4 regions of the Paenibacillus sp. FSL H8-0537 genome follow, and region 3 is predicted to be linked to each of the others. Evidence: riboswitches for the same ligand, from Rfam matches in the RefSeq annotation. Region 3 holds a riboswitch; each other region holds the start of a gene.

What was found. A riboswitch is a leader RNA that binds a small molecule or an ion and turns the genes downstream of it on or off. The one in region 3 is predicted to bind cobalamin.
Region 1: linked by a shared signal. The riboswitch ahead of MHB80_RS10680 (ABC transporter substrate-binding protein) and the one ahead of MHB80_RS08655 (ABC transporter substrate-binding protein) in region 3 are both predicted to bind cobalamin.
Region 2: linked by a shared signal. The riboswitch ahead of MHB80_RS21270 (energy-coupling factor ABC transporter permease) and the one ahead of MHB80_RS08655 (ABC transporter substrate-binding protein) in region 3 are both predicted to bind cobalamin.
Region 4: linked by a shared signal. The riboswitch ahead of cobJ (precorrin-3B C(17)-methyltransferase) and the one ahead of MHB80_RS08655 (ABC transporter substrate-binding protein) in region 3 are both predicted to bind cobalamin.

What each region holds. Positions count from the first base shown of each region.
Region 1 covers NZ_CP150290.1:2,548,924-2,553,856, forward strand. The annotation lists gene MHB80_RS10665 (NADH:flavin oxidoreductase) at 4-1,107, opposite strand; gene MHB80_RS10670 (helix-turn-helix transcriptional regulator) at 1,194-1,505, opposite strand; gene MHB80_RS10675 (NADH-dependent flavin oxidoreductase) at 1,638-2,756, opposite strand; cobalamin riboswitch at 2,886-3,083, shown strand; gene MHB80_RS10680 (ABC transporter substrate-binding protein) at 3,252-4,880, shown strand; gene nikB (nickel ABC transporter permease) at 4,882-4,933, shown strand, end outside.
Region 2 covers NZ_CP150290.1:5,046,541-5,051,473, reverse strand. The annotation lists gene MHB80_RS21280 (TrkH family potassium uptake protein) at 1-647, opposite strand, end outside; gene MHB80_RS21275 (DUF445 domain-containing protein) at 943-2,178, shown strand; cobalamin riboswitch at 2,267-2,472, shown strand; gene MHB80_RS21270 (energy-coupling factor ABC transporter permease) at 2,740-3,513, shown strand; gene MHB80_RS21265 (energy-coupling factor ABC transporter substrate-binding protein) at 3,513-3,797, shown strand; gene cbiQ (cobalt ECF transporter T component CbiQ) at 3,794-4,615, shown strand; gene MHB80_RS21255 (ABC transporter ATP-binding protein) at 4,602-4,933, shown strand, end outside.
Region 3 covers NZ_CP150290.1:2,054,833-2,059,765, reverse strand. The annotation lists gene nikC (nickel transporter permease) at 1-91, opposite strand, end outside; gene nikB (nickel ABC transporter permease) at 107-1,036, opposite strand; gene MHB80_RS08655 (ABC transporter substrate-binding protein) at 1,056-2,630, opposite strand; cobalamin riboswitch at 2,912-3,181, opposite strand; gene MHB80_RS08650 (hypothetical protein) at 3,456-4,487, shown strand; gene MHB80_RS08645 (ABC transporter substrate-binding protein) at 4,560-4,933, opposite strand, start outside.
Region 4 covers NZ_CP150290.1:3,154,033-3,158,965, reverse strand. The annotation lists gene MHB80_RS13400 (sirohydrochlorin chelatase) at 1-701, opposite strand, end outside; gene cobJ (precorrin-3B C(17)-methyltransferase) at 726-2,567, opposite strand; cobalamin riboswitch at 2,732-2,882, opposite strand; gene MHB80_RS13390 (hypothetical protein) at 3,116-3,385, opposite strand; gene MHB80_RS13385 (DUF6376 family protein) at 3,410-3,883, opposite strand; gene MHB80_RS13380 (leucine-rich repeat protein) at 4,203-4,933, opposite strand, start outside.

The sequences.
Region 1 (4,933 bases), 490 kb from region 3:
TTCTTAGTGCAGCGTCTGCAAAGCAGCAGGCGTAAACGGAATTAATTCATCTTGTCTTCCGCCTTGGACTTTATCTGCCCACGCAGGATCGACGAGCAGGGCGCGGCCAACAGCTACAAGATCAAATTCGCCTGTATCCAGGCGTGAGGCCAGATCATCCACATTAGCGTTTTCTGCGCCTTTGCCTTCGGTAAAGAGGCTCATGAAATCGCCATCTAGTCCTACGGAGCCAACGGTAATCGTTGGTTTGCCAGTAAGCTTTTTCGTCCAGCCTGCAAAGTTGAGCTCCGAGCCTTCAAATTCCGGCTCCCAGAAGCGGCGAGTCGAGCAGTGGAAAATATCTACTCCAGCTTCTACAAGCGGAGCAAGAAACTGTCCCAATTCCTCAGGAGTGCTCGCAAGCTTAGCTGTGTACTCGGACGATTTCCACTGCGAGATGCGAATAATAATCGGGAAATCAGGTCCGACAGCTTGGCGGCAAGCTTCGATAATCTCGACCGCAAAACGCGTTCTCGACAGCATATCGCCGCCATAACGATCCGTCCGTTTATTCGTTTTCTCCCAGAAAAATTGGTCGATCAAATAGCCGTGCGCGCCATGGAGCTCAATGCCGTCAAAGCCAATCCGTTTCGCATCGGCTGCTGCTTGTGCGTAAGCTGCAACAACGTCTTTAATTTCGGCTTCGGTCAAAGGCTCATTCACGACCTCGCCCTCTGCAGTAATACCGGAAGGGCCGATCGGCAGTGCTTCCGGGTTCGGATGGGAGCCGACCTTGCGCGTTGTGCCAACATGCCAGATCTGTGGAACGATTTTGCCGCCAGCCGCATGAACAGCCTCGACGACCTTCGCCCAGCCATTTAATGCAGCTTCGCCATGAAAGTTAGGGATGTTTGGATTATCGGTGGCAGCCGGATGGTTAATCAGCGTGCCCTCTGTCACAATTAAGCCAACGCCATTTTCGGCGCGGCGTCTATAGTAGGCGACAACATCTTCACCCGGAACGCCATTTGGAGAAAAACCGCGGGTCATAGGTGCCATTACGACACGGTTAGGCAGGGAAAGTGGACCTGCAGAGAACGGCTTGAACAACGATTGAATGGAACTCATGAATAAAATACCTCCTAATCGAATAGAAAATCTATAATTCTATAAAAATAGATATAAAAGCATGAAATGAACAGGCATAAGCAAGGTTATAGCTCATCCTGAATCATTTCTTTGAAAAGCCGAATGTTAGCTTCATTGCGTCTGTAATAAGTGTGCTGTCCGATCCGCTTCGACTCCAGCAAGCCTGCTTTATGCATTTTCACTAAATAGCCGGATATAACGGATTGCGCAAGGCCCGATTTTTCAGCAAACGAACCGACGCAGACGCCTCCAGCAAACTGACAAGCATCGGTTAGATGGCATTGAGGCCCGAAATGCTCCTCAGGTGTTTTCAGCCATTTTAAAATATGGTACCGTTTCTCGTTAGACACAGCTTTAAGTATTGATAAAGTATCCATGAGGATTAGTATATCTACTTTTATAGAAATGTCAAATTGTTAGTCTCGGGTCGAAACGCGCCGCGCCGCCAAAGGACGGCGACAGCCGTTTCACCTTGTGCCTATTTGTGATCGATAGGGTGGACTTTGCAATTATTCCGTTATCGGAAACCAGCCTGGCGCATGCGTAATGGCTCCCCACAAGCCATTCGGGATGACAAGACGCTCTTGATCCTGCTTGGACAGCGTAGTCACAATATCCTGCTCGTTGCCTTGCTTGATTTTCTCCGTCCAATCCGGGTCGATAATGAGCTCGCGGCCTAGGGCGATGAACGGCACGCCGGAGTTTTTCGCTTGCAGAGCCTCTTCGGCAGTTGTGATGCCGCCAACTCCGATGAATGGAATGTGCTCGCTGTATTTTTCGACGAACCAGGCCATGCGGCTTTGTGAATCCTGTTCGCCTCTGCGCGGCTTCGACCAGAAATCATTAAGCGACACATGCAAATAATCCAGCTTCTGCTCGATTAGAGCGTTAACCAGATGGTACGAATGCTCCATCGTCAAGCCTTCTTCTTCAGGCTCCTCCGGCGAGAAGCGATAGCCCACCAGAAATGGCTGTGGCGCCATAGCTGCGGCTTTCTGAACGGCTTCAACGACGTAGAGCGGGAAAGCCATCCGTTTATGGACCGAGCCGCCCCAATCGTCGGTACGTACATTGGAAGCCGGGGAATAAAATTGCTGCAGCAGATAGCCGTTGGCACCGTGAATTTCTACGCCGTCAAAACCAGCCTCAATTGCACGGCGGGTCGCTTCGCCAAAGTCGGCGATAATCGCTTTGATTTCCTCCTCGGTTAGCTCGCGTGGTACAATACCGCCTTCTTGCTGGGCAATGCTGCTGGCGCTCACCAAATCATCATTCGGCACTAGGCCAGGGAAGCAGGATCTTCCGCCATGAAAAATTTGCAAAATCGCCTTCGCGCCGCGGCTTTTAATCGCATCGGCCAGACGCTTGAGGCTTGGGATCATTTCGTCGGTATCCGCGCCAAATTCGCCCGGGAAGCCTTTGCCGTTGCGGCTTACGTAGACGCAAGCTGTAACGACGATGCCGGGCCCCGCACTGCGACGGCTGTAGTAGGCGAGCTCCTCATCAGGCACTGTACCGTCCGGATTGGACGAGCAGGTTGTCATTGGCGCCATTACAATACGATTATGTACAGACATGCCATTCGTGAAAGTGAATGGTTCAAATAAAGGCTGAAATTGTGGTTTCATCAGTCGTTCCCTCCAGTTACGAAATGCTATCTACTTTATTTTATATCAGAAAATAAACAAAGGAAAGCGGAGGGAAAGGTTGCTTAAATGAAAGGGCTGGTATATAATCAACCAGATTTGCAAACAACTGAAAAATTGTGGGAATAAGGTGCGACAGCTGCGGCTGGAGCTTAAAAGGGAAGTTCGGTGCAAAACCGACGCGGTCCCGCCACTGTTACGGATTAGCTGAAGCTACAAGGCCACTGATCTCGCTTAGCGAGAATGGGAAGGCAGCTAGCAGCATTATTTCCGGTAGCCAGGAGACCTGCCTGTTCTGACAACACTGCTGTAACCTACGGAGAATAGGGAAGTGTTAGCGCGCATGCTTATTTGCTATGATGGAAAATAACAATAACAGGCAGCTCTATCCTTCCTATGACTGGAGGCAGAGCTGTCTTTTTTTTTGCGGATTTTTACAGGAAGATGATTTTGCTAGAGGGAGAGGAAATAGAAAAGATGAAACGTACACAAACGGCAAGAAATAAAAAAAGAATGGGTGTTTTATTCAGCCTCTGCTTGCTGCTGGCGCTGATGGGCTGCAGTGGTGCCAACGGCTCAAATGAACCCATCAGCAATAATGGGCTGTCGCAGCAGTCTGCTGCTCCTTCCGCCGCTGCGGATGCTGCTTCTGAAGAAATCGTGCTGGCTGCGCCGCGGGATTTAGCACCAGGACCACAAGATGCTTATTACACGAGCACTATTCTATACGTATGGGAGCCGCTAATTGCTGCTTCTGAGGATGGCAAGCCTGCTCCAAAGCTGGCGGAATCGTGGGAAATGTCCGCTGATGGCAAGGAATGGACCTTCATGCTGCGCAAAGGCGTGACGTTCCACGATGGCGCGCCATTCAACGCGGACGCGGCGCTTGCAAATTTTGCCCGTTACAAGCAGGTGAGCCCGAAGAGTTCGCCGTTCTATACGCTGGACATTAATCATTCATACCCTAGCCTTCAGGAAGTCGTGAAGGTTGATGAAAGCACGATTAAGCTTGTTTTCGAAAATCCGCAGCCGACGCTGCTGTATTCAATGATCAACTTCTCAAGTCCGATGTACAGCCCGAATAATTTTGACGACAACGGCGATTTCAACGGCCTGCCGCAAGGAACAGGTCCTTTCAAGCTTGTGCAGCATGAGAAGGATCAATATTCTTTGCTAGAAGCTTACGACGGCTATTATGGCGAAAAAGCAAAAGCTCAAAAAATCCGCGTCCGCGTCATACCGGACCCTGATACAAGGCTGGCTGCCCTTAAATCTGGGGAGATTTTGGGCGTCATGGATTTGGGAGCTATTCCTCCTGCCCTTGCCGAGGAGCTGCTGAAGGATGACCGCTTTGCTGTATCGACGGCAAAATCGACGATTTCCCACTACCTGCATCCGAACGGTGCCAAAGCGCCATTTAATGATTTGAAGATGCGTCAGGCGCTGAGTCTGATTATTGACCGCGAGCAGCTGGTGAAGGAGCTGTTTTTGGGTTATCCAACCGCTACAGCCAACATTCTAAATTCGACCTCGCCGTTTTACAAGGACATCCCTGCCGTTCATGATTCGGAAAAGGCAATCGCTCTGTCGCATGAGGTGCTTGGCGATAACAGGCAGGCGGTTACGCTAATTGTGCCAACTTATGGGCTTGACCGTTATCCGTATAAAGCGCAGGCCGAGCTGCTTCAGGCTGTGCTTCAACAATTGCAGCTGGACGTTACGATTCAAATATTGGATGGAGCAGCTTACAAGGAAGCACAGGCACAAGGAAACTTCGATTTGGCTATGGCCATTCAGGGGCTGCCGAACGGCGATCCTTATTCGATTTTGAACAATTATATGGCTAGCGAAGGCTCAAGCAATAAAAGCTATACGCTCGGTTACAGCAATGCCCGTGTGGATGAGCTGTTGAATCAGGTGAAGACGACGCTGAATATGGATGATCGCGCTGCCATTTATAACGAGCTGCAGGATATCGCAGCTGAGGAATTGCCGACGATTCCGCTGTTTAATGATGCGAGCTTAATTGCGTTCAGCAAAGAAATTACCGGATACGGGGCACTTGTGTATGGTACAACGCTGCCGCAACTGGAGCGGGTACAATAAGATGGCCTATTTCATTCGGAGGTTGGCGGCGGCTGTTCCCGTCCTGATTGGCA
Region 2 (4,933 bases), 3.0 Mb from region 3:
GTTTTGGGGTAATCCCACATTTCCGCCAGCACGATAAAGCCGATACCGCCGAGAAAAATGAGTGCAATGACGATCACATTAATGATTGGATCGTTGACATGATTGACAAAGCTGCTGAACGGACCGTTCATCGGCCCCATAATATCAAATCCAGCGTTGGTGAACATCGACACGCTATGAAAAATGCCGAAGTACAGCGCCTTGCCGAAGGGCATTTCCGTTGACCAGCGCAGTGCGAGAACGAGAGCACCTACCCCTTCGATCGCAAAAGCATAAATGAGCACGCGCCGAATGAAGCGGACGATCCCTTCCAGCGAGGATTGATTCATTGATTCCTGCAGCAGCAGCCGCTCGCGCAGCGATATTCGTTTGCGCAGGGCAAGGGCGAACAGCGTAGACATCGTCATAAAGCCAAGCCCGCCAATTTGCATAAGCACGAGAATAACGAGCTCGCCAAAGGTCGAATAGTGGATGCCGGTATCGACGACGACAAGCCCCGTTACGCAAACAGCGGAGGTGGCTGTGAACAATGCGTCAATGAGCGGCGTTGCGTGATGGTTTGCCGAAGCATGAGGCAGGGAAAGCAATAGAGTACCGACCGCAATAATCGCGAGAAAGCCGAGCGTAAGAATTTGCGGCGGAGTCATTTTCAGAAAAATGGTTCGTAGTTTGAGCACACAGTTAATCTCCTTTATATGTAACGAAACAATGGTGTAGTTGAAAAAAACGAGCAGTTGTCGCCAATACCCGACAACGCCGTTTGCACTTGAAATATAAGGATGCATAAGTATTGTTATTATTATAACGCTTATATTTCTACGCGAAACGAGCTTGTGCTGCCAAAGGTAGGCACAGCCGTTTGCGCTCGCAACCTCATTATCTGGTATAATAGGCCAATATGCAACAGGAGGCGCTGGGGTGCCGCGATTAGGGAGGACAACGATGAAATCAAGATATATAGCAGGGATTTCGCTTGCCGTTATGGGGGCAGGCTTTATTACGACGAGATGGTGGCTGCCAGACAATGCATGGACACATTTGCTGGAAAGCGGCTTTGAAGCAGGTCTGGTCGGCGGGATTGCCGACTGGTTTGCGGTGACAGCCCTGTTCCGCCATCCGATGGGCATTCCCATTCCGCATACGTCCTTGCTGCTCAAAAACCGGAGGAAAATCGAGGGCTCGCTCATCAGCGCCATGGAAAATGAACTGCTGAATAAAGACAGCATTACCCGCAAGCTGTCGGGCTTTCAGCTGTTCGCAGGAGCTGCGTCGGCAGCGACCAAGCTGATTGGCAAGCGCAGGTTCAGAATGTCGGCAGTCGATTTTGCCCAGTCGGCTGTAGAGCGATTTCCCTTGGAGCGCATTAGCAGCGTGCTGCATGGCTTTTTGGCGGATTATGTGAAAAAGCAGGATTTTACGCCAATCGTTCGCAAGCTGGCGGATCGTTTCGTCCATGAGCGCTGGGATGAACGGGCGCTGGATTATGGTCTTGAGCATGTGGGCCACTGGATTCGCAAGCGTGAAACCGAGGAAATGCTCGGCAAGCTCGCCTTTAAGAAGCTGGAGGAGCTTAAGGTCGGCGGCTTCATGGGTTTTGCGCTGCAAGCTTTCGTCGGCTTTATGAATGAGGAGAAGCTCGGTGGTTTGATTCAGAACATGCTGCTCTCTACGATGCAGGAGCTTTCTTATCCTGGAAGCCCGCATCGGCAAAAGCTGCTGCTTGAGGTAAGAGCCCAGGCAGAGAAGCTTGCCGATAACGAAGAGCTAATGCTCAAGCTGAAGCAGCTTATTGAACAGGGTGTGGACAGCGTTGAAACGGAGCGCTTCATCCATTTGCGTCTGGAGGAGCTGCGGCAGCTTGTGCTGGACAAGCTGGAGGAGCAGCATCGCAGCGGTGGGCGCGCGATTGTGCAGGGATACCGTTTTGCAACGGATTATTTGAACGGCAAACAAGAGATGCTAGACAATTGGGAAAACGGCATTCGCGGATATCTCGTTCGACTTATTGAGAACAATCACTATCGCATCGGTGCGCTTGTTCGGGATAATCTTGAGCGGATGGATGACAAGGCGCTCGTCTCGATGCTGGAGGAAAAGGTCGGCAACGATTTGCAGTGGATTCGCGTCAACGGCGCATTATGCGGTTTTGTCGTAGGCGTCATTTTGTCCTTTTTCTAACAGAAATTTCGGCCATTTACATTTATAGGGGACAGCCTGAATCTTTTGTGATAAGATCAAACTACAAAATGACCAATGAATGATAAAGAGGATTGACATGGAACGAGGTGCCTTTGCGCACGTCAAAGGGTAACAGGGAATCGGGTGCAAATCCCGAGCGGTCCCGCCACTGTAATCAGGGAGTTTTCCTTCACCAGCAGGAGTCACTTGGCCTATGCTTTAGGGCAGCCGGGGAAGACGAAGGAAAATGTTGATCTGCTAGCCAGGAGACCTACCTCGTTCCAGCACCACAGTGCCTTCGCGGAAAGGATAGGTGTACGAATGAAAGCGATTGCTACCAGTCTATTTGCTGGCGCAACCGTCTATTTCTGCGTACACATGACCGTTTTCCCGGCGAAGGGGAGGCGGTCTTTTTTATTTTTCAAAATAGAGAGAAAGGATAGGGGTTTTTCATCCTTTCTCTCTATTTCTCGGAATGAGATGCGCCGCGCCGCCAGAGGACGGCTTTCGGCCGTTTCTCCTTGCAGGCATTATAGAACAATCGGGAGGGTATTGAAACGAATGGTTAAGTTAAAAAGAAAGACAGCAGCAAGCACCGCTTTGCTGGTTATCGGCTTCACGCTTTTTTTACTGGTGAATGAGCCGCAAGCCGTCTATGCGATGCATATTATGGAAGGATTTTTGCCTGTCGGCTGGGCGATTTTTTGGTGGGTGGCCTTTATTCCTTTTTTCATCTTAGGTGTACGTGCTATTCGCAAAATTACCAAGGAAGCGCCAGAGCTTAAGCTGATGCTTGGCTTGGCAGCTGCCTTCACCTTCGTGCTGTCCGCGCTGAAAATTCCTTCCGTTACAGGAAGCAGCTCGCATCCGACGGGAACGGGGCTTGGAACGGTCATGTTCGGACCGCTGCCCATGAGCGTATTGGGTTCAATGGTACTGTTGTTTCAAGCGGTGCTGCTGGCGCATGGCGGGCTGACGACGCTTGGAGCGAATGCTTTTTCAATGGCGGTTGCCGGTCCCGCTGCGGGCTATGCGGTCTATCGGCTGCTGATGCGTTCAGGCAGCAAGCAAGGTCTGGCGATATTTTCCGCTGCTGCTGTTGCCGATCTGGCTACTTATATCGTCACTTCCATTCAGCTCGCAGTTGCTTTTCCGGCTGTCGAAGGCGGCATTATCGCGTCCTTTATGAAATTTGGCGGTATTTTTGCGATTACCCAAATTCCGCTCGCTGTTAGTGAAGGCTTGCTGACGGTATTGATCTGGAACTGGCTGCAATCTTTTAATACGGACGAGCTGTCTATTTTGAAGCGGAGAATGAAAGGGGAGCGCGTATAATGAGCCGCAGTGCCAAAAATATTTGGATTTTAGCCATTGTTGTTTTACTTGCCGTTGCGCCATTAATATTCATTAACGCCGAGTTCGGCGGCGCGGATGGGGCAGCGGAGGAAATGATCCAGACGATTGCGCCCCATTATGAGCCTTGGGCGTCTCCGCTGGCAGAGGTGCCGGGAGAAACAGAAAGCATGCTGTTCGCGCTGCAAGCTGCGATTGGCGCTGGCATTATCGGCTATGTGATTGGCCTATTTAAAGGGAAGTCGGAGAAAACAAAGCAGCAATGATGAAATGGATCGATACGATTTCTTATTCCAATCGGCTGCGGGATTTATCCGCCTTTTGGAAATGCGGGCTTGCAGCCCTGCTGCTGCTGCTTGCCTATCTCGCTCATCCGCTCGTGCAGCTGGCCATTTTTGGATGGCTTATGCTGTGGACGATTGGCTACGCGAAAGTACCTGCCAAGCTTTATATGGCGCTGCTTTTCTCCTCTTGCTTGCTGTTCGTTCTCAGCCTGCCTGCGCTGCTTATTGAATTCACTAGCAGCAGTAACAGCGGCAGCGCAGCAGAAAGCCTGGCAGCTGAGAAAGCAGGCTGGGTGCTCGCTTCATGGGAGCCGATCAGCTTGTATGTGCCGGAGGCATCCTTAGGTCTTGCCGGACCTATTTTCACGCGTATTCTTGCTTGCCTGGCCTGCATGTTTTTCATCACCTTGACTACCCCGTTTCCCGAGCTGCTGCAGGTGCTGAAGCGGTTGAAAATGCCGCAAATTGTACTGGAGCTCATGATCATTATGTATCGCTTCATCTTTCTGCTGCTGGATACGGCGGGGGCTATGCTGATCGCGCAGCGCGCACGGGGCGGTCAACATGGTTTTAGAGGAAAGCTTCAAGGTACGGCAGCTATTGCCGTGCGGCTCTTCGTCAAGACGATGCATCGCTATAAGGGGCTTTCGAATGGGCTGATGGCAAGAGGATTTACGAATGAGATCCGCCTTGCGCCTGCTGTAAAGCGGACGGTTCGCCTCCGATATTGGGCGGAAGCTGGGCTAGGCATAATCATTTTATTGGCAGCAGAGCTATGGCTTCGGTATGGAGGTGAATAAGCTGGCAGACAACGATCAGGCATCAACCATTATGGAAATGAACAGTGTAAGCTATGCATATCCCGGAACGGACAAGGTCGCTTTAAACGGGCTAGAGCTGCGGATTCCTGCAAGCAAGAAGGTAGCGCTGTGCGGGCATAATGGCTCGGGCAAGTCGACGCTTTTTTTGCAGCTTATTGGCATTAATCGTCCGCAATCCGGTTATGTCAGCTGGCGCGGCGAGCCGCTTTCTTACAAGCCCAGAGAGCTTGCCAGCTTGAGACGGCGCGTTGGTCTTGTTTTTCAGGACCCGGAGCATCAGCTCATCTTGAATACCGC
Region 3 (4,933 bases):
ATGGGGCAAGCAAGCCCAGCAGTACGATGACTGCAAATAGGCCGATGCCAAGCAGCAGGCTTGTATTCTTTTTCTGAAAAAGGGTCTGCATAAAAAAGGGTACCTCCTAGCTTGCCCGCAGCCGCGGGTCCAAGCGCACATAAAAAACTTCCACCGCTAAATGGATCGCGACAAACAAGAAGGAAGTGAATACCACATAACCTTGAATGACCGGATAATCCCGCGCCGTTATCGCTTCAATAATATATTTGCCTACGCCGGGCCAAGAGAAGATCGTCTCAACGATCACATTCCCCCCCAGCATAAAAGCAAAGCTTGTCCCCAGCATCGATAAAATCGGCAAAAATGCATGCTTAAACACTTGGAAGATTAAAATCCTCCCCTTGGACAAGCCTCGCGCACGCGATGCCTTGACGAAGTTCTGGCTGTTCATCTCGAGCATATTCGTCCGCAAAACCCGGGCATATACCGCACCAAGTCCGAGCCCAAGCGTAACCGCCGGCATTAAGAGGTGAGCAAGGCCGCCGCGTCCCATGGAAGGCAGCCAGCCAAGACGGACCGAGAAAAAATAAATCAATAAAAAACCGAGCCAAAAGGAGGGGATCGAGGCGCCAAGCAGCGCCATCAATCGGCCCATCCGGTCAAGCAGCCCTGTTGAAAAGATTGCGGTGGCGAGGCCGATGAGGCAGGTTGCCAGCAGCATGACAAATGCACCAGCCGAGGCCAGCTCCAGTGTGGCGGGCAGCCTTTTAAGCAATTCGCCGGCAACTGGCTCCTTGGACATATAAGATGTCCCCCACTGCCATGTAAATACATCGCCAAGCCAGCGTATATATTGGCTCCATAAGGAGTCTGTCAGCCCCATTTCCTCCCGCAGTGCGTCAATCGCCTCCTGAGAAGCCGGGATATTGTGCGTGGTCAGCAAAATTCTCGCCGGATCGCCCGGAGATACCCTCATTAAAATGAAGGTCAGCGTCGCTACGCAAAAAATGACAAGCAGCATTTGCATGGCGCGTTCGAGCCAAAAACGAAGCATACTTAGGTACACCCTTTACTTAGGTGATATCAACTTCAGCTGTCACATAATAATATTCGATCGGATGCGGAATAAAGCCCGTTACCCCTTTTTTCACGCCAAATACATTGTCGGGGTGTACGATAAACGACTGCGGCAAATCTTCATTAATAATGTCCTGAGCTTCTATCGCAAGCGCATTGCGTGCTTCTGTAGCAGACGTTTCGTTCAGCTTGTTAATAACCGTCTCAAGCGGCTTCGATACATAATGGCTGACATTCGATTCGCTAGCTGATTGATAGAAAATGTTCAAGAAATATTGCGGATCGCCTGTATGTGCTGTCAGCATGCTGTACATAGCAAGATCCCAATCGGACTTCGCAAGCTCAGCATCAATATTTTCAACCTTGCGAATTTTCACGGTAATGCCTTCATTAAGCAGTTGGTTCTGAATAACCTCTGCCATTACGGACAGCTCTGGGCGGTGCGGGAACGTAAGGAGCGTCGCCTCGAATGGCTTGCCTTCCTTCTCCCACATGCCTGCAGCATTTTTCTGCCAGCCGCCAGCGCTCAGCAATTGCTCCGTCGTTTCCCCTGCTGCTTGCTCCGCTACTTTGCCAAATGGCAAAATTTCCGGGAACGGGCTTTTCGCTTTCGTGCCATAGCCACGCATAACCGATTCAATAATCGCCTCGCGCGGAATGGCTTGATCTACAACCTCGCGGTTCGCCTTTTCTTTAAACAAAGCAGAATTCATATTAAATAATACCATATGTGTACGAACCGATGGTGCAGACAGCACTTCCAGCTTACTGTCCTTCTCTACCAGCTCAATGCTGTCAATCGGAATGTCCGTTGCAACATCTACTTCGCCAGCTTGCAGCGCCATCAGTCGGGTATTGCCATCGGTTACAAACTTCATTGTCACTTCCTTAAGCTTCGCCGGTTGTCCCCAATACCCATCATAACGCTCAACAACAAGCGATACGTCTTTCGTAAACTGCTTGATTTTGAAAGCTCCCGTCATGGCCGGGTAGCTGCCCGCTTCCTTTATGCTGTCGACATCAAGAATAATCGTGCTTGGATCAGCCAAGCTGGAAATAATAGCCGAGTTCGGCTGTGTTGTTATAATTTTCAGCTCATCCGGTGCAACCACTTCAATATCTTTCACCAGCAGCAAATCCTTCGCCAAATGGCTATTTTCAATGGAACGAAGCAGTGAAGCTTTCACGCTTTCTGCATCCATCTTTTTGCCGTCGTGGAACGTTACGTTGTTCTCCAGCTTGAGCGTCCACGTGTTAGCATCCTCCTGCTTCCACTCCTTCGCAAGCCAAGCAGCCGGCTGCAGCTGCTCATTCAATTTAATAAGCGTTTCCCCTGCGCCAGAGCGCATAACGTCCCAGCTGTCATCGCCATGCGGGTCAACGCCTGCTGGGTTCCAGGTGTACGCCATTGTCAGTGTTTTATTTGCGGCAGAAGCATTGTTTTCCCCGGCAGCATTGGTGCCCTTCCCTGTGTTTGAGTCAGCATTCGTGCTGCATCCTGCAAGCACCAGCATCAAGCAAACGATCATCATTCCAAGTGAAAAGCTAAATGGCTTCTTCGTGTTGTTCATTTTTCTTTTGTCTCCCCTTTAAGTAAGCGTAAACGGCCGAAAGCCGTCCTGTGGCGGCAAAGCTACCGTTTCGCGTAGAAATATAGAGAAAGGATAGAAAAATCATATCCTTTCCTATATTTAAAAAAAGCATCCCCGACCCTTAAGAAAGCAGTCAGAAATGCTTTTATGATAAATAACTAAACCTTATCTGCGTCTGCTCGTCATGGAGCAGCAAATAATCGTTAGACATTTTGCAATAAATGGGCATAACCAACCACCTCCCTAAGCACCGTAGGTCAAACAGTGATGTTAAAACAGGCAGGTCTCCTGACTTGGGGCCTCCCTCTCTTCCCTTCCCGGCTAGCGCGAGCCTCTGCAATTCGTCCTGCGACGAAAAGAAGCTCATCAGCCAGTGGTTCATTTGTGAGGGGAGCGCAGCTTAATTAATGATTAGCTGCTGCCCTATACAGTGGCGGGTCCGTGTCGGCCTTTAACCGAACTTCCCTTTTAAGCGAACTAAGGCGTATATGTCCTTGCCTTCGTACCGCACCTATTTTCATTCAATTATGAAGTTTTGCAGGCTAATCAGCCTGTCTTGTCCGTAATCCACTCTTAATCTTAGGGAGGAAGTGCTGATCTGTCAACATTTTGATTTAAGTAAGCTATAGCTCCATCATAATGCACACGCCCCAGTGCCTTAAACAAGCTAAATGAAAGTATTTTCAATATAAAACTTTCATATTTTTTCCAGTAATGATATATTGAAAATACTTCACGCATGATGAGCTTATTTATTAAATTAGTCCAATAGGTACTCTATCAATTAGAAAAGGAATGATCACATTGTCGGTGAAAATCCTTCCAGTCGAAGTAAAGCAAATTATTGATTCCTATTGGTTTTACAGTGATTTTTATTCGATTATATCTCGCGTAGATTCGAAAAAAATGTGGTTTATGAATAATTATATTAATTTATTCGATATTCCAGATCCAAACCAATTATATACCTTTTTCTACAATGGTTATTATAGAGATAAAATGGTTGAGTTTTATGACTGCCCTTTTATTGATTTTCAGCGGATAGCGATAGACAGGCGAAGCTCGACTATTTTGAATAATGACCTGCTTGATTTTATTAAAGCATCGATTGACGGCGGCTATTATGTGATCGTTATGATCGACCGTTTTTATATAAAAGAATATGAAATTACTGCGAAGTCTCCACATGAAGTCATGATAAATGGGTATGATGATGCCAATAAAAAGCTGTATTTCTGCGACAATAATGCCAATGGAAAATACACAACGAATATCACCTGTGATTACGAGGCTTTTAGCAGAGCGTTTCATTTATTGGAAATTGAAGCCCATGATTTTAAACAGCATCTTTATTTATTGAAGCCTCTCGAAAATAACGACTATGCTTTTTCTCTAAAATACGTAAAAAATACGATGAAAGCCTATCTCTTGTCCAGGTCACATACAGATGAATATTACAACGAGGCTTTAGGCACACCTGGGCTAACCTTTGGCATTAATGTATACGACAAGGCCTCCGACTATTTAAAATATTTGGCTCAAGAGGAGGTAGTATTTGATATTAGATCGTTTCACCTGCTTTACGACCATAAGAAATGTATGACTATGCGATTAGACTACATGATTAATAACAAGCATTTGATTGATGATAATCAAATTTTGAACAGATGGAGAAAGCTCGAGGCGGATGTGCATGCTCTAAGAAATTTCATTTTAAAATATTTGTTTACTCGAAGCTCGGATGCTTTGTACAAGCAAATGGAGCAATTGCATAAATTAAAGGAGACGGAAATGGTTTTGCTTCAAGAGGTTGTGGACCAGTTGAAGGATGGCTAGAAGACCGTTTATGGTGACTGCATGGCTTCTATTAGACGTTTTAGGCTAAGTGAATGATGAGCATGGACGAGTTTACTTTTTCCCACCAGAAGCTAGCAAGTCAGCCACTTCTTTCATCGTTTCTCTAATTGTAATACTGTCTGCCAGATAATATTTGTCTTGGTCGAGTAGATATACATTTCCATTCTTGACTGCCGGCAATCCTTGCCATAAGCCTGATTTCAGAAGCTCATTGTAGTCTTCCTCATCCTCTACAATGAGCAGCAGATGATCCCCAACATACTCTGGAAGCAGCTCCTGCGAGACGACAACCGCATTTTTCCAACGATCCTTATTCATTTCTGCCTGAACCTTATCGACTGCTTTGGCTTGCAAGGCTGTCCTCACGACATACCCGCCAAAGTTTGTACTCAAATAAATTCGCAGTCCGCCTTCCTCGATAAGGA
Region 4 (4,933 bases), 1.1 Mb from region 3:
AGCGGGTGGAAGCCAAAATATTCCGCAAGCACAAATTCCGTATCCGGATAAGCAGCCGTATATTGCTCCATCGCTGCTTCCATCCGTTTAATTAAAACACCGGTAAACAGGAAGTACGGCAGTATAATAACTTTACGCGCGCCCAGCTTGAGGCAGCGCTCTACACCTTCATCCATCAGAGGCGCCGTTACGCCAATAAAGGCGGTTTCGACCCATTTGACTTTAAGGCGCTCCCAGAACAAACGGGAAATTTTAAATAGCTCGCTGTTCGCATCGGCATCGCTGCTGCCCCGACCGACGATCAAAATAGCCGTATCAGCAAGCTCGCTTTCCTCTGCCGCAGCTGCTTCGCCAAGGCGGGAGGTTAGAATTTCCAGCACTTGATCGTGAACGCCAATCGGCCGTCCATAAATAATATTTATTGCTGGGTATCGCAGCTTTGCCTCATCAATTGCTGCAGGCATATGAAGCTTTGCATGCCCTGCCGAAAATAACGTAATCGGAATAACGGCGATCCGAGTCGCCCCTTTTGATACGCAAATATCAAAGCCCTGCTTCATCGTCGGCGTGACAAACTCCAGAAAGCACAGCTCTACCAAATCTGCTTTCAGTGTTGACGCTACAGAGGCGACAAACTCGCGCACCTCTTCATTGCCTCTCTCATCCCGGCTTCCGTGCCCTACAAATAAAACCGCATCCATCTTCCTTCATCTCCCTTGCTGTCGCTAGTCTCCGCACAATGCGTCTTCGATATGAAAAACAGGCAGCTCCTGATAGCGATAGCCTTCTATTTGACCCATCCGTTTGAAAAATTTATGAAAGCGCTCATTCGGATGGCCTTCCGATTTATACAGCGCAATAATGCGTTCAATCAGTGGCACGATTTCCTCGGCTGCAATGCCTTCGGCAACCGGCTGCGCCGCATGCGCATTGCGGCCGACGGTTTTGCCGCCGAGGAACAAATCAAATTTGCCACGGCGATACACGATGCCGATATCCTCGTTAACTGCGCCATAACAAGCCATGCCGCAGCCATTGAACCCGACACGCAGCTCCTTCGGCATGGCCATGCCGCCGATCTTCTCTTGCAGTTCATCGGCATAAGGCACCGATTCCGCCTTCTCCAGATTGCAAAAATCGCAAGCCTTCAGTTGCAAAACATCACCAATCGGTGCCAGACTGAGGCCATCCGCACGCAGCTTTGCCGTAACGCTGTCTGGATCAGACGTCGGGATCCGCACAAGCAGATGATGGTGCGGCGTATATTCAATCGAGCCCTTCTCGCCAACCGCCTGCGCCAGTGCCACCAGCTGTTGGGGAGTAAAGTTCTTCGTCGCTACACCCGGGCTTACGGCGAACTCCAAAACGGATTGCTGCGTAAATACAGGCAATGGGCTCGCGGCTTCCTCATATGCCCCACTAGGCTCTATACCCTTGCTGCGATCATTAAGCAGTACTGCTTCCATCGCCAAATGAAGTGGCGAGACAGCTGGCATCGCGGCTGACTCCACCCTCGATGAAGCAGCTTTATCAACCGGAGCTGGAGCTGGCTTCACGGGTGCGGCTGGAGGCGCTATGGCAACGGCTACGCCGCCGCCTTGCCCATTTTCATTTCTCGGCTGGTCTTGCATCGCCATTTGCGGCTCCTCCCGCTCCACCAAAGAGTCCGCCCTATCATATTCATCCTCAGGATAGTCTCCATCACCTGAGAGCTCCGGCATTCCTGCCGTATGAAGCGCCCACGGCTCATTCTTCTCTTGCAGACGCTGGTGAGGCTTCAAAGGCTGCGCGCCTTCGCCCAGCGTATATTTGCGCTGATAGCCACGCGGCGTAATCATCAGCCCATCATAATTAACGGTTGTGGAGTTGCCGATAACGACCGTTGTCAGCATGCCGATATCATGGTCAAGCATACGGGCAAGCGTCGTCACGACAATATCCTCACGGTCGCGGTACGCGCTTTTCACAATGCCAACCGGCGTATCTGGCGAGCGGTATTTGAGCAAAATACGCTGCGTCTCCACGATTTGCCGTGTTCTTCTGCCGCTGCGCGGGTTATAAAGCGCAATGACGAAATCCGCTTGTCCTGCCGCTTCTACTCTGCGCGCTATCAGCTCCCAAGGGGTCAAATGATCGCTTAGGCTGATCGTGCAAGCATCGTGCATAATCGGTGCGCCGAGCAGGGACGCTGTCGAGTTAATGGCGGAAATGCCGGGAATGACTTCAACCTCTACCCCGCCATTACGCTTCCAGCCCTTCTCAATCAGCACCTCATACACGAGTCCTGCCATACCGTACACGCCCGCATCGCCGCTTGATATAACGGCAACCTTCTTGCCGTTCTCCGCCTGGCGCACCGCTTCCTGCGCCCGGCTGACCTCCTCCGTCATCCCTGTCCGCACAATCGCCTGATCGCTGATTAGCTCCCGAATCAAGTCCACATACGTGTTATAGCCGATGACTATATCGCTCTCCTGAATCGCTTCACGGGCGCGTTTCGTAATATGCTCGAAGCTCCCTGGGCCGAATCCGATTATTAACAGCTTGCCGACGCCTGCTTCACTCATTGATGCCCAACTCCTTCTATGTAGCAATTTACAATTTCTATCCAACAAAAAAAGCACCTCTAACGATATGTGTTAGAAATGCTTGAAAAGACCAATGTCCTTGTTAAACGCAGACAGCGAAGGGCCATCCAATCTCTAACACCTTCCTAATATCCACGTAGGTTTACAGTGTCGTTGAAATAAGCAGGTCTCCTGGCTTTGAAGCGTCAGTCGCTTCATACAGTGGCGGGTCCGCGCCGGTCTCTCACCGACTTCCCTATTAAGTCAACTTGGGCGCCTTGCGCACCTGCTGACACTTATTCCCTTCCTATTAAATTGTAATCTTAATGATAACATTAGATTGTATGATCGACAAGTGCGTTTATGCCATCAGCCTAGACGCAAATAGAGCCAGCGCAAGCTCGGACTGCATGTCCATGCTGGCGCCAGCTCTATTTTTCAAAATATAAGAATTTATAAGTTTTGCACTTATAAATGGGCTTATATTTCACCCTCGAAACGGCAGCTTTGCCGTCAGAGGACGGCTTCAGCCATTTACGCGTAAAGGTTTATTTCTTCTCCAGTGTTTCCCAAGCCGCTTTCACGAGAGAATCAAAAAGCTCGTCATCCTCTTCCAGCTCATCCTCAACAGCTAAAAGATCCTCTTCCTTGCCTGATTCATTTAGAAAAAATAAACCGTAGCCCCACTCAGTCGCCTTGCGGCTGTGAAGGGCAATTTCGTATTGGTTCGTCTGACCCTCTACTTCAAAATGAACCTTGCCTACGAAACCAGATTCCTTGGAGTTCGTCATGCTAGCATGCAAAATATTTACTTTCATCTTTCATTCTTCCTCTCTTTACCGTTACGACACCAGCTGCTGAAGTTGATTGACTTGATTTAACAGCTCGTTGATTTTGTTAATCGTATTTGGAATTTCCGTTGCGTCAACCAATGCTTTGCCGTCTTCGATCTGCTTCAGCACCGCATCAATGCCTTCCTGCAGCTTCAAATTATAATCGACCACGGTCTGATGGACATCCTTGGCAAAATCCGGCGCTTGCAGCTCGCCAAACTGCTTGATAGATTCCTGCACAGCTACTAGCTGTTCCTTATAATCGGCGCGTGCACTTGCATCGTTTACGGCTTGCTCCGCAAGCTGCGTCGCCTGCTCGCTGAAGCTTGTCAGCGTCTGCATGTATGAAGCCGCCCCCGTCACATAGTCGGCCGAGCTCGATACGGAATTGACCGCCTGCTTGGCATCCTCGAATAACGAGCATCCTCCTAATAATAACATTCCAATGATTAAAAGTATGCTTTTTCCTGAACGAATGGTCATGTTTAATCTCTTCCTTTCCGCCTGTATGGCACAGAGCACTATTTATACGGCATAAGCGTCCAAACGGTTGCATTTCGTCTTATTAATAAGCTTGTCCATCATTTATGTGGGCTATAAGATCAAATGAGACTAAAACAGCCCGAAGATTTCGTGGATTTCATTTAAACCATTTTCTTGTCAACCGACATTTCACACCTATCTGCCAGTTACTTGTACGACAAAAAGGAGCTGCCACGAGGCAAGCTCCTTCACTATCGTTTTACAGACGATTCCATGAATGAGTATCTCGATTCATTTGGGATTGATTACTTTGCTTGATTTAATCGATAAAATGTACATATTGCAGGAACCTTTTCAGTATAACCGCTGCCTGCGCCCTCGTTACATTCTCCCTCGGGGCAAAGCGTCCGTCCACCATTCCTTTCATAATGCCGTCTTCCGATGCTCGGACTACCGCAGCTTGCGCCCATGAAGAAATGGAGTCTCGATCCGTGAAAGCATCCAGATGGCCTCCCTCTTGCCCATCGCTACCGGTTCCATGGCTGGTGAAGGTTAAGGCCCCAGCAATCACAACGGCCATTTGCTCGCGGGTAATTGGATCGTTAGGCGCAAAACGGCCGGCACCGATGCCACTAACCAGCCCGTTAGCCACTGCCGCATTTACTGCAGATGCATACCATGCGGATGCAGGGACATCCGCAAAACGATCACCGCCCTCGCTCTCCTTCACGGATAGCCCTAGCGCACGAACGAGCAAGGCTGAGAATTCCGCTCGTGTAATGGTTCCCTCTGAGTCAAAACGGTCGGCCGCCACGCCGTTCACCAGCAGCTTGGACGCCAGATGCTCCACATCCGCTTTTGCCCAGTGTCCGGTTAAATCGGCGAACGTTCGGGCTTGCACATTTACGACTGTGTACAAGCTGTTATGTGGCACGTTCAGAATCGCTTCGTTAGTGCCGTCTGGACCGGTTTCCATCTTTGCCGGAACAAAAACGACGGTTCCGTTTTCCGGGATATACTGAACAGCAACCAGGTTACGGTTTGTGTTCT